DNA from 4 places in the Leuconostoc kimchii IMSNU 11154 genome. Region 3 is predicted to be linked to each of the others. Evidence: riboswitches for the same ligand, from Rfam matches in the RefSeq annotation. Region 3 holds a riboswitch; each other region holds the start of a gene.
The links. A riboswitch is a leader RNA that binds a small molecule or an ion and turns the genes downstream of it on or off. The one in region 3 is predicted to bind thiamine pyrophosphate.

Region 1 (3,182 bases), 870 kb from region 3:
CTCCGCAGATGCTAGTGTTTCTTCGCTAATGTTAAATTGCGCAGCATATTGTCGATGCAATGACATTTCTTCAGTTAAAATTGACTGTAGCGTATTTGAAAATTGTATCATTGTTTTCAAATCAGGACTTTTGAGAGCACCTAACGCAAACACTTTGGCATAATCCATCAAATATACATAGTCTTGTACCATATAATATTTGAACTTTTTAACTGGCAAAGTACCCGCGCCAATTTCTTGCACGAATGGATGTTTTAGATTAGCCTGCCAAATATTGTCGATTTCCGTTATAATTTCTTGACTAAATCCCATTTTCACTCCTTTTTAGTGTGTGCCCAATCTACAATAAACTGTGCTAAAGCTTGACTATATTTTACTAAACGTGCCACTGAAATACTTTCGTCAACTGCGTGTGCATGACGTAAGTCACCCGGTCCATAAATCACAGCTGGAATGTGTGCATCACCAAACCAACCACCATCTGTTACACTTGTTGAAACAGAAACTTGCGTTTTCTTTTCAAAAGTAGTTAGATGTGCGTTTAACAACGTTTGTACTGCAGGATGTTTTTCATCCACCTCTAATGCAGGGAAAATTTCACCGCGATCTTCAATCATTGAATGTCCACCCCATTCAAAGGTGGGTAGATGATCTCGCAACCATGGATCTGCTTGTGCTAATCGCGTAACAAATGATTCAACTTCTTGTGTGACAGATTGATAGGTTTCATTTGGATAAAAATGAACGGTTAGCCATAAGCGGGCTTCGTCAGCAATAAATGCTGCATTTCTGCCGCCCTCAATTACTGCTGGATTTATTGTATTCGTACCAGCAGGGAAGCCAGGATAACTTTTTGTCACTGCCCAATCACGTTCTAGCTCCTGTAAACCAATGATTAACTTGGCCATCTTTTCAATAGCACTCGCCGCCCTTAATCCACCACCAGCATGAATCATTTCACGGCGTAAACCATCATGGTAGGTTTTATCACTTTTAATTGTCACCCATCCTGTAATAACACCGCCTTGTCCTTGGATCTCTAAATCACTCGAATCGGTTACAAGTGCAAAATCTGCTATGTAGCCATGTTCAATTGTTGATTTCGTTCCCGCCTCACCAACTTCTTCCCCAATGACTGATTCAAAAAGCAGCTTTCCAGGCAACGAAATATTTTGATCGTGCAAAATTTTCAACGCAAATAATGCAGCAGCAAGCCCACCTTTCATGTCTGATACACCGCGGCCAATAATTCGATCATCACGAACGGTCGCTTTAAAAGGTGTAAAAGTCCAACTTTCATTCGGGTTTAACGCAGCAACATCCATATGCCCATTAATGATCAAACTTTGATATGCTGGATTGCCCCTTTTGGTTCCAACAACAATATCATCATTATCGTATAACGCCCATTGGTCAATACTAAAACCCAAAGAGCTTAAAAAGTCAGCGACAAAATTTTGTGCTTCCCGCGTATTTCGTGCGGGTGGTGCTGGTGTTTCGAAAGCAACCAGATTTTTTACTAAGTCCAATAGCTCGTCTTGTCGTGACTCAATTTGTTGATTAACTTTTGTTAAATCCATGCTTCACCTCCACAAAAAAGCACTCTTGCCAGCGGACAAAAGTGCTCCAAAAAATGGATTTAATATATGCGTTACAAATCAGTTAATGTTGCAACACAAAACACTTTCCTACGCTAGTCCAAACTAGTTCAGGTTCAAAGGGTACTTCTCAGCCATGTGGCGCCCCTAGTTCAATTGATTATAGTTTATTTTGATAAACTTGTCAAAAATTCTTCCTTTTTTCAATTTGTTTGATACCATATTTGATTAAACAGGCATAAAGTAATAAATTGCATCACTTAATAATACTCACCATAGTTCAAACGCAATAATTGTTCATAATGCTTATATAGAATAGCAAAGCGGTTAAGGTTTCTCTTTTCCCATGGTTTAGGATGACCACAGAAGTGCAAAATAACTGTATTTTCAATAACCCATGGTAAATCAATACTCCCTAAACTTTTAGTAAAATGCACGATATTATCTCGTGTATCGTAATTCCAAATCTCCTCAGGAATACTCAAAATATGATCACTATACAAATAATTCAATATATCTTGATCTGGTAATATTAGTCTTTTAGCATAGCGATCAATGGCCGAAGTAATATCGTCTAATTTTACCTTTTCTCTCATTTTATTTAAGTCCATTAACATCACGCCAGAATTAAAATACTTATTTTTATTTTGAAATCGTACGTTGTTTATAGTTTGACTAACGCCTGTTAAACCATTGTGACTAGCTGCTGCAATCATCTGATTCTTCATATCTAGCGTCCATAAAGATCTTATTGGGTTAATCACTAAAATATCAGGATCTAAATATAAAATACGTGTCAACGTCTTCGGTAAGTATTCTCCACACAAAAGCCTGAAATACATTTCAGCTGGATATTGTTTCAATACAGGTGCTGATGACCAAACATCGACATCTACATGAACCATATGTAATTGATAACCTAATTTGCTAACGAATGCTACTAATTGTTTGCTAGACGATTCTGAAATAGCATGATGTGCTAGCCAAATGTCGAACTGATCATCTGTATTGGTTTGCTTAATTGATAATAACATGACTTTAAATTGCGTGAGATAATTGTCATCTAGTGTTGTTAATATATTGATTGTTGCCATTTCTCATCTTTCCTATGAATATGTCATTGTTATCATAACAATACGCGATAATTCCTCCTTTGTAAAGCGTCAAATGATCAATAGAGAGATGGTATTTGTTAGCAAACAAAGTAACAGAGAAACATTGCAAAATGATCGCACAATGTTTCTCTGTTACATATCGGTTAATTTATTTTTCTGAATGCCTTCGTTATCAAAATTAGATTTGTTGAGCCACTTTTCCATCCTGTTTTTAATACTAGGCCATTCATAATCAGTAATCGAAAACCAGGCTGTATCTCTATTTCTATTTTTGTATACCCACATATTCCTAAAAATACCTTCGAAAGAAAATCCCAAACGTGTAGCAGCGTGCTTTGATGCTTCATTACAGTCATCACACATCCAAACATATCTACGATATCCTAGTTGATCAAATACATACGTCATTAAAAGGAACTGCGCCTCAGTGGCAATTTTTGTCTTTTTCATTGAATCAGAATAAATAACA
Region 2 (3,182 bases), 750 kb from region 3:
ATACCTTCGTCATAATGCTCTGACAACATTGAGTCGATAATACGACCTTCAGGTGCCATGAATTGATCATTTGGTTCTTTAATTGGTAGTAACCATTGACGATTAGTCGTTTCAAAGACATCTTGGAAACGATTCGAAGCTGTTTCATCTGGACCAAAGCCGCGGAAATTCGTTGGGTTTAGCTTGATGAGGTCTCTAATATAACCACCTAACAAAATAGCATCTTGCGCTAAATCATTACCAGGTACTTGACGATCAACGAGATAATCATTAATATCTGGGAGATTAAGTGGCTTAACGACACCAGCGTTTGTCACGCTGTTATTAGCCATACGTAATGACTTTTTAGGTAATACTTCTTGAATTTCTGGGGCTAAATGACCAGCTTCATCAAATAATTCCTCAGGTTGGTACGACTTTAGCCAATTAACCAAATCAGGGATATATTCAGGATGGTTTTGATCTGCAGGGATTGGAATTTGGTGAGCACGGAATGAATTTTCAATCGGTTGACCGTCCCAACTCTTAGGACCAGTCCAGCCCTTTGGTGAGCGCAATACAATCATAGGCCATGTTGGCCGTGTGACTTCTTCGCTACTTTGGCTTGCAGCAGTCGCACGAATAGCTTTAATTTCCTCAAAAACGGTATCCATTGTGTGGGCCATTTCTTCATGAACTTGCATAATAGGCTTATCAAATGAACTAACAAAATAGGGATGCCAACCGAGGCTAGTAAAGTATTGTGTTAGTGTTTCATCAGTTTCACGTGACAAGACAGTGGGGTTAGCAATCTTGAATCCGTTAAGGTTTAAAATTGGTAAGACTGTCCCATCGTTTTTAGGATTTAAAAACTTATTGACATGCCAAGAAGTAGCTAACGGTGCAGTTTCAGCTTCACCATCACCAATGACAACAGCAGCAACTAAGTCAGGGTTATCAAGAACCGCACCAGCACCGTGAAGGATAGAATAGCCTAAAGCACCACCTTCATGAATTGACCCAGGTACTTTTGGATCAGCGTGTGATGCAACACCGCCAGGGAATGAAAAACGTTTGAACATTTTTTGCATGCCAGCAGTATCTTGTGTGATTTCTGGAAAGGCCTCAGTATAGCTACCATCTAAATAAGCATTTGAAATCATGACTTGACCACCGTGACCAGGTCCTTCAACGTAAAACATGTTCAAGTTGAATTTATTGATTGCACGGTTAAGGTGTGCATAGATAAAGTTTTGGCTTGTAATTGTTCCCCAGTGACCAATCGGATGAATTTTAACCTGATCCGCTGTCAGTTCTTCTCTAAGTAGTGGGTTATCCAATAAATAAAGTTGACCGACTGATAAATAGTTAGTAGCTCGCCAGTAAGCGTCTAGATGATCAAGATAATTCTTTGAGTCAATACTCATGTTAGTTAAGTCCTCCAAATTAATATGATTAAAGTAAAATGCACAGGGCAATCGTTGTAAAAAATATCGCAAGAAACACAGAAAAAATTACTTTGCAAAGTATTTTGAAAAATTTATCATGCTATGATGCCGTCATTATTTTTACAAACCTATCGTATAGGTTATTTATATAAAAGTCAACACCAATATGTTAATTGGTTCGTACCAATTAACATATTGGACTTTATTTATATCGTGAAAAAGCGCACAGTGGAGAGGATTTTTACATATCAACGCTTGTTTTAACATTGATAATAAGTTGCATATTGTCAATGTGATGTGGTAGAATCAGTTTGTTATTAATCGATTAATTAACATACTAGGGGTGCTTCACAAGAAGCTGAGAGAGAAGTGATAGTCTTTGAACCCTTTGAACCTGATCTGTTGCAAACAGCGTAGGAAAGTGTGAAATATAAAGGGCCGCTAGGGTGCCATTATAGATAGACATACTATATCTAGAGCGTTTGCAGTATCAAAAATGATTGCAAACGCTCTTTTTCTATGTTCTAAATTTTAGGAGGAATATTTCTTGAGAAACCATGTATTCTTGGCAGCACCATTTAAACAACTATTAACCCATGACAAAGTCGTTGATTCACAAAGTATGAGTTTAATTAAACAGGTGATGCAACTACTTGAAGAAGCAGACTTTGTTGTCGATAACGCGCATCAACGTGAGGGATGGGGTCAACATATGATGACCCCAGATGAATGCACCATGGCAGATTTTGAAGCAATAAAAAAATGCCATCTGTTTATGGCATTTCCGGGGTATCCAGCATCGCCTGGTACACATATTGAAATAGGCTGGGCTTCGGCATTTGATAAACCAATTGTCTTGCTCTTACAAGAAAATACAACCTACGCTTATCTTGTGAGAGGTTTAGGAACTATCAGTCGCGTCAATTATTTATATTACAAAGATACTGCAGATTGTTTATTAAAAATTAAACAATTTTTGAATGACAAATAATGATTGTACGTCATCACAGAGGAGGAAACGAAAGATGTCAACGTATGAAAATTTTGATAGCGCCTATATGTCTGTACTTAATGACATTTACAACCACGCTGACTTTTTTAATCAACCTCGAGGGTTTCAAAGTCGCGAAAAAATCGCCTATCATTTTAGGATTAATCAACCAGTACAAAGAGGCATTTATAATCAAAAAAGAAAATGTAATATTATATTTAATTTTGCCGAAGTATTATGGTATTTAACAGGTAATAACCGCTTAGATTACATCAGCTACTATAATAAAAAAATGCCAGATTATTCAATGGATGGCCGTATTTTAACAGGTACTGCCTATGGATCGAAATTGTTTAATGATAAAGGTCAACAATCAAGTCAATGGCAAAATGTTAAAGATTTATTAATCAAAGATCCAGATTCTAAACGTGCAGTATTACAAATTTTTGATGGCAGTGAGTTGGCTATTCCAAACAATTTAGATGTGTCGTGCACTTTGGGTCTACAATTTTTTATTCGAGATAATCATCTAGATATGATTGCTTATATGCGAGCTAATGATGCTTTTCGCGGTATTGTGAGTGACGTTTTCTCATTTACCTTTATTCAAGAATTGATGGCGCGTGAGCTCCATATACCAGTAGGAAAGTATTATCACAGTGTAGGCACCATGCACATCTATGAACCTGATAATTTATGGGTAACGCATGTGTTAGAGACGCCAAACGAAGCACAATTTAAATTTCCAGAGATGCCACTCGAAA
Region 3 (3,182 bases):
CTTGTTTCAAAATAGCAGCTGCTACCGTGTGAACAGTTACCGCATCACCTAACATACCTGTTTTAAAGGCACTAATTTTTAAATCATTTCCCACAGATGTGAGTTGTTGTGTCACCATATCTGGCGTCACCATTTGAACATCCTGGACGCCAATGGTGTTTTGAGCAGTAACTGATACAATCACATTCGCGCCATATACGTGGTGTGCAAAAAATGTTTTTAAATCAGCAGATACGCCTGCACCACCGCTAGAATCTGTACCAGCAATTGTCATTACTTGTGGGGTTTCATTAGCCATTTTGAACCTCCGAACGTATGAATTCTTCTAATTCATCCTGTTTAATTAAATATAATTCATCCAACACTTGATTGGCAAAATATCCAGGTGTTTTCACTGTTTGACTTGCTCTCACACCTGCTAACTTCATCATTGCCATAGCACGAGCAGTGTTCTCTACGGTCACTTCATCGCTATTAAACATCCCCACCAAAGCGGATAAGGCATCACCTGTCCCAACATTTGTCGCTAAAAGTGGCACATCAACAGCAATCATTTGAGTTGTATGTCCGTCACTGATGACATCTGTTTGACCACTGAGCGCAATAATAGCGCCTGTTTTTTGCGCAGCCAAGCTGGCAATTTTTTGGACGTCACCGTTTCCTGTGGCATCAATCCCATGACTCGTAAAATCAATTCCTGCAAACCACGCGATTTCGGCAGCGTTACCACGAATAACATTAACTTGTGAGTCAGTCATCACAGCTTTAACTGGTACACTTCTTGAAGGGATACCAACAGCAACAGGATCCAAAACCACAACTTTTTTGGCTTGATTAGCTATTTGAATGAGTTTAATTGTTTCAGGTAGTTCTGACCGTCTCCAAGTCCCTGTATTGACGACCACAGCATCACTGATAGCTACCAAGTCATTAAACTCGTCAATTTCACGTGCCATAATTGGTGAGCCTCCCACAACGTTAACGACATTGGCAACAAATTGTGGCGTCACATAATTTGCATAGTTAAAAACTAACGGTGTTTTTGATTTTAATTCTAATAAATCCATTATTTTACCATCCTTTAATCTTTCGTTACTTGATTAATATGTTTCACTGTAGCTTGTCTAATAGTTTCGTTTGTTTCATAAACTTTAAAAAGATGTATCCCAACATTGCACCGACTACGGCTGCCGGCAAGAAGAACGGAACATAAAAATAAATACTTGGTACTTTAGCGTGGTAAAGATAGTTCATCACTGGTACTGAAACAATCGCTGAAACGATCCCTGTTCCAATGATTTCGCCAATAACTACAGCAATATACTTACCAGTCAGACGATATAAAATACCGCCAATAGCGGCACCAAATATGGCACCAACGATAGCCAAAATCGTGCGACCAGCTAAAATCATACGCAACCCACCTGTTAAAAATGCGATAGCAACTGCATACCATGGCCCGAGAATGACGACCGTTATGACATTAAAAAAGTGTTGAAAAGGTGCCATATTAGGCAATACGACAACACTTGACGTTGCAAATGATAACGCCGTGATAACGCCGGACAACGCGAGTTTACGCAATACCTTATTCGTTCCTATACCTTGTCTCATTTCCAAAATGATCTCCTTTTGTCTAAAAAATGGTTCGCACTTTTTAACATAAAAAACTGTTGACTGATTTTCACAAAGGAAAAACAGTCAACAGTTATAAAAGTAGGCATCATTATGCTGTAATTTCATATTTGTCAACGTATCTCCCTTCGCACGCATTATCGTGATCAGGTTCAATGAGTATTTCTCAGCCAAACGGCACCCCAGATAAAAATATTAGTTTATGCATTTATTGTAGACCAGAATAGTGCCCTATGCAAGAGGAAATTATCCCCACCATGTTTGATTATCAAAATCCCGCATCTGATGTGTCAGTGATAATTGACTTTCTGAAGTGACATGTGTGTAACTTGTTGTATAGGGATTTTTCATTAATTGTTTCATCTGCGTATAGTTATCACTCACCAAATAATCAGCCAATGCCGAATGATCGGGCCAAAAACTCCACAACATGAACTCAGCCTTACCTTGGCTATTTTGTGCCAAAACAGCATCATCAGGTAGCAATTGTGTCACCAGTTCATCTTGATGACCTTTAGTTTGAAAGGCTATTTGATGTATCACTTGACCTTGCAATAATCCAGAAATAATCACGCTATCAAAACTAATAGGCCGTTGAAACTTATCGACTAAATCCGGATCATCTAAAATTAACATATTTGTACCAGCCAGTTGCGACTCTTTGGCCAAATAAAAACAGTTTGTTGGATGCATCGATTGCAAGGCTAAAAGTTCAGCAGGTTCTTGTTCTGGCGCTAACACTAAATTAATTTTCATAAAAAAGGCTCCTTTAGTGCGTTGACAACATTTGGTGATAGCCGTGTTTGATTTGATAAAATAAATGCCTGTACACCGGCAAACGTTGTCAAATCAACAGTTGTTGTTACCAAATTTGCAGCGCTTAATTTTTTAGCAAAGGTAATGTCTGCTAAGGTAATTAACATCATACCCCACGTATCATTCAAAATGAGTGATTCCCAATGATTATTGAGTAAGGCTTCAGCGCGTTTAAAACGACCGTCTTTGTTAATAAAACTACGTAAATCTGTTGGATTTAATTTTTCAGTCATTTTAACCTCTTGTATGTCTGAACTTGATGATAGCGTGTACGCTCAAAAGCGTAATATTTGACCAAAAGGCTTCTGGATACTTAGCGTTTTTTGGGGTGGTAGTAACCAGTACACATGCTTAAATTTTGTTTTTAACTGACTTTTTTCACCTTCACCATCAGTTAGAATGATGACAACGGTCTGCATCGGGTTGAACTGGCGTTCTAACAAGGTATCAAAAATACATTGAAATGTTGTCCCACCGCCTGCATGTCGTACCCACTTTGTCACTTTTTTAATATCGTGAACCTGTGTATCAAAAGAGAAAACACGCACGTCAGCATCAAGTTGTTGTGTTAGCTGTAAAACAGTGGCCAACATCTGCCCGACTTGCTGGTTAGAAATCGAGGCAGAATTATCAATAAAAACAGCAACCTGTGCATCATATGTACTAATTTCGCCTAATAAATCTAAACGATAAGCTTGTCTTCGATTAAACCGTGCACGAGATGACTGACG
Region 4 (3,182 bases), 490 kb from region 3:
TATGGCAGATTAGCTGATCGCACTTGGATGGCCTTCAATGGTCCCTATTTTCGTGACCCTATCCCAACATGGCATGAATTTCAACAAAAAGCGTACCATTTAATTAATAGTACGCATCATCGCTTAATTTATTTTAACCATCGGATTGTCGGTGAGGTTTCTGCACATTGGGCTGATGGGAACCTGCAACATTGGTTAGAAATTGGTATCATTATTTATCAAAAAAGTGATTGGGGTAAAAGTATTGCCACCAGTGCGATAAAAATTTGGATATTAGATCTTTTCGCACAACATGACCAACTGCCACATATTGGTCTCACAACATGGTCTGGTAACGCCGGAATGGTACGTGTAAGTAAAAAAGCAGGTTTTGTACATGAAGGTACTATACGACAAGTACGCTATTGGCAAGGTCACTATTACGACTCTATCAAATATGGTATTCTGCGTACTGAGATAGTATCAAGTAGGAAGTGAGCTAAACGATTCATCCACTCGTTTGAAATGTATTTCTGTCATTTCACCTAATTGAGTCGTGCCAATTGTTTGCAGGCGATAGCGGTAGTCACCTGGTTCAAACAATCGCTTTCCTCGTCCGAGTAATACCGGCACAATTTGTACCCATAACTCATCAACCATATGCGCTTCAAGTAATGGTTTTAAAATGCCACCACCACCAATAATCCATATGTTACCACCAGATTGTTGTTGATAACCTTTAATAATCTTTACAATATCTCCTGAAACATAGGTGACATCTTTTATATTCTCATGCTGGCCCCGTGAAAAAACAACTTTTTCTTTGCCTTCATAAAGTATTTCGTCACCCATAAGTTGTTTGGTCATGTCAAAAGTTTTTCGACCCATGACAAATGTGCCAACTGTTTTTTCGAACGCTTCATAAGTTGACTGATTATTTAAGTTCGTGTCGAACAACCACTGCAAATCATCGTTTTCATCGGATAAAAAACCATCCAAACTGATTGCGCCATAAAAAACAACGTGTCGCATGATACACCTCTTTCTTTTTTAGCATCACAATTGACTATACTTCATGTTAACATAGTTGCATTAATATAAAATATATGTTAAATTTAACCTGTAGTTTAATATTAACAATCTGGGGTGCCGCGTGGCTGAGAAACACCCATTGAACCTGATCTGGCTAATACCAGCGAAGGGAGAATTGCTTTTTTGATGTTGTACTAGGCAAACTCTTGGCTCATAAATGAACCAAGAGTTTTTTATTTGCCTAGAAAACATCTCAAGAGGATGATTTCAATTTTAAACCATTTTGTATACCAGACATAAAATAACAACTACAAAAAAATTCTTGGAGGCATAATACTATGCAAACTATTTCAAAGTCAAAATCAACGCGTTGGGCACTTCGTGACGTGTTGCTACTGGCATTCGTCGCTGTTTTTATTGGATTTATCTTTTGGGTTCTTGGTCCAATCTATAATTTATTATCAGCTGCCCTAACGCCCTTGGGCTTAGCACCATTTGCAAATGAACTACTACTAGGTGGTTGGATGATGGCTGCACCACTGGCCAGCATTTTGATCCGCCAAGCTGGTGCTGGTGTCTTAGGTGAAGTTTTCGCTGCTGCTGTTGAAATGTTACTTGGTGGCCAATGGGGTGTCGCAACTTTGCTATCTGGTCTTGTTCAAGGTATCGGTAGTGAAGCAGGATTTGCTGTCTTGGGCTACAAAAACTGGGGATGGCGTGGTATTTTTGCCTCAGCAATCACAGGTACAATTGTGACATTTATCTGGTCTGCTGTCCGTGATGGCTACGGTTCTTATCACATTGGTCTTCTAATTGCCTTATTCTTAACACGCTTTGTTTCACTTCTATTCTTTGGTGGTGTGTTAGTTGTTGCCATTCAGAAACTGATTGAAAAGGCTGGTGTTTTGCATCGTGACTGAGTTAGTGGTTGACCATGTGAATTTTGCTTATCGCGAAACACCAGTGTTAACCGATATTTCACTTAAATTGCGACCTAACAGTTTCAGCTTGCTTGTCGGTCCAAGCGGTAGCGGTAAATCGACATTACTTAAATTACTATCTGGTTTGTACCCAACATTTAGTGATGGGTCATTAACTGGTAACTTAACGCTAGATAATTATGATGTTCATGACATTGTACCTTATCAGCGTGTTGCACACATTGGCTATCTTTTTCAAAATCCTGCACGCCAATTTGTCATGAAAACACCCTTTGAAGAACTACGATTTAGCCTTGAAAATTTACAGGTTAAACCTGAAGAAATTGAACAACGTATCCTAAATGCACTAGACAGTGTCGGTATGACAGCTTTTATGCATCACGATTTATTACATTTATCTGGTGGTGAAAAGCAAAAAGTTGCACTGGCTACCGTTTTAGCCGCAGACAGTGAATATTTATTGCTAGATGAACCGTTTGCAAACGTCGATCCCACAGCAAGATTACAACTGATTGATGTCATCAAATCCTACCAACGTCAAGGTAAAACAATTTTAATCACAGATCACGATTGGAGTGGTTATGCTGATGCCATTGATGATATCTTTGTTATGACAGCTGGTCGCTTACATCATGCATTGCCAGACGAGCGACAACAGATTTTGACAAAATTACCAAACCAACCCGTGCTTCATACGTCTTTGCCTACTGAAAAAAAAGGCATTCTGACACTTGAATCTGTCACACTTGAAAGTGGTCAGCGGACACTGTTATCTCGCACGACACGTTTATTTCCAAAAGGCAAAAGAATCCTTATCACTGGACCAAACGGCGTTGGTAAATCAACCCTACTATCTGCTTTGGTTAAATTATACCTTTACGGTGGTACGATTACTTACCAGCAAGAAAATATTGCAAAGCGTAAAATAGCTAGGCATGTACAAGACGTTGCACTCGTTTTTCAAAATGCTGAACAACAATTCGTCGCCATGACCGTGCGCGAAGAATTAGAACAAGCGCAATCATTAAGCCGCTTCCCTGAAATTTGGCATAATGATCAACTGACACAAGTGTTAACACAGTTAAATCTCAATGATCTTCGTGACCACATTGTTTATCAATTATCTGGTGGCCAACAGAAAAAGCTACAAGTATTGCTCATGTTAATGACAGGTACCCCAACGTTATTGTTTGATGAGCCATTAGCTGGACTTGACAGCGTATCGCAGCA

Region 1: linked by a shared signal. The riboswitch ahead of LKI_RS01105 (acetylornithine deacetylase) and the one ahead of thiW (energy coupling factor transporter S component ThiW) in region 3 are both predicted to bind thiamine pyrophosphate.
Region 2: linked by a shared signal. The riboswitch ahead of LKI_RS09250 (nucleoside 2-deoxyribosyltransferase) and the one ahead of thiW (energy coupling factor transporter S component ThiW) in region 3 are both predicted to bind thiamine pyrophosphate.
Region 4: linked by a shared signal. The riboswitch ahead of LKI_RS08030 (ECF transporter S component) and the one ahead of thiW (energy coupling factor transporter S component ThiW) in region 3 are both predicted to bind thiamine pyrophosphate.

What each region holds. Positions count from the first base shown of each region.
Region 1 is NC_014136.1:117,269-120,450, forward strand. It holds gene tenA (thiaminase II) at 1-312, opposite strand, end outside; gene LKI_RS01105 (acetylornithine deacetylase) at 315-1,580, opposite strand; TPP riboswitch at 1,669-1,757, opposite strand; gene LKI_RS01110 (glycosyltransferase family 8 protein) at 1,859-2,692, opposite strand; gene LKI_RS01115 (GNAT family N-acetyltransferase) at 2,846-3,182, opposite strand, start outside.
Region 2 is NC_014136.1:1,737,282-1,740,463, forward strand. It holds gene LKI_RS09245 (phosphoketolase family protein) at 1-1,406, opposite strand, end outside; TPP riboswitch at 1,757-1,864, shown strand; gene LKI_RS09250 (nucleoside 2-deoxyribosyltransferase) at 1,975-2,418, shown strand; gene LKI_RS09255 (thymidylate synthase) at 2,453-3,182, shown strand, end outside.
Region 3 is NC_014136.1:986,222-989,403, reverse strand. It holds gene thiD (bifunctional hydroxymethylpyrimidine kinase/phosphomethylpyrimidine kinase) at 1-298, opposite strand, end outside; gene thiM (hydroxyethylthiazole kinase) at 291-1,067, opposite strand; gene thiW (energy coupling factor transporter S component ThiW) at 1,111-1,614, opposite strand; TPP riboswitch at 1,742-1,830, opposite strand; gene LKI_RS05385 (hypothetical protein) at 1,882-2,391, opposite strand; gene LKI_RS05380 (hypothetical protein) at 2,388-2,684, opposite strand; gene LKI_RS05375 (vWA domain-containing protein) at 2,727-3,182, opposite strand, start outside.
Region 4 is NC_014136.1:1,475,589-1,478,770, reverse strand. It holds gene LKI_RS08040 (GNAT family N-acetyltransferase) at 1-477, shown strand, start outside; gene LKI_RS08035 (dihydrofolate reductase family protein) at 463-1,011, opposite strand; TPP riboswitch at 1,112-1,201, shown strand; gene LKI_RS08030 (ECF transporter S component) at 1,350-1,931, shown strand; gene LKI_RS08025 (ABC transporter ATP-binding protein) at 1,924-3,182, shown strand, end outside.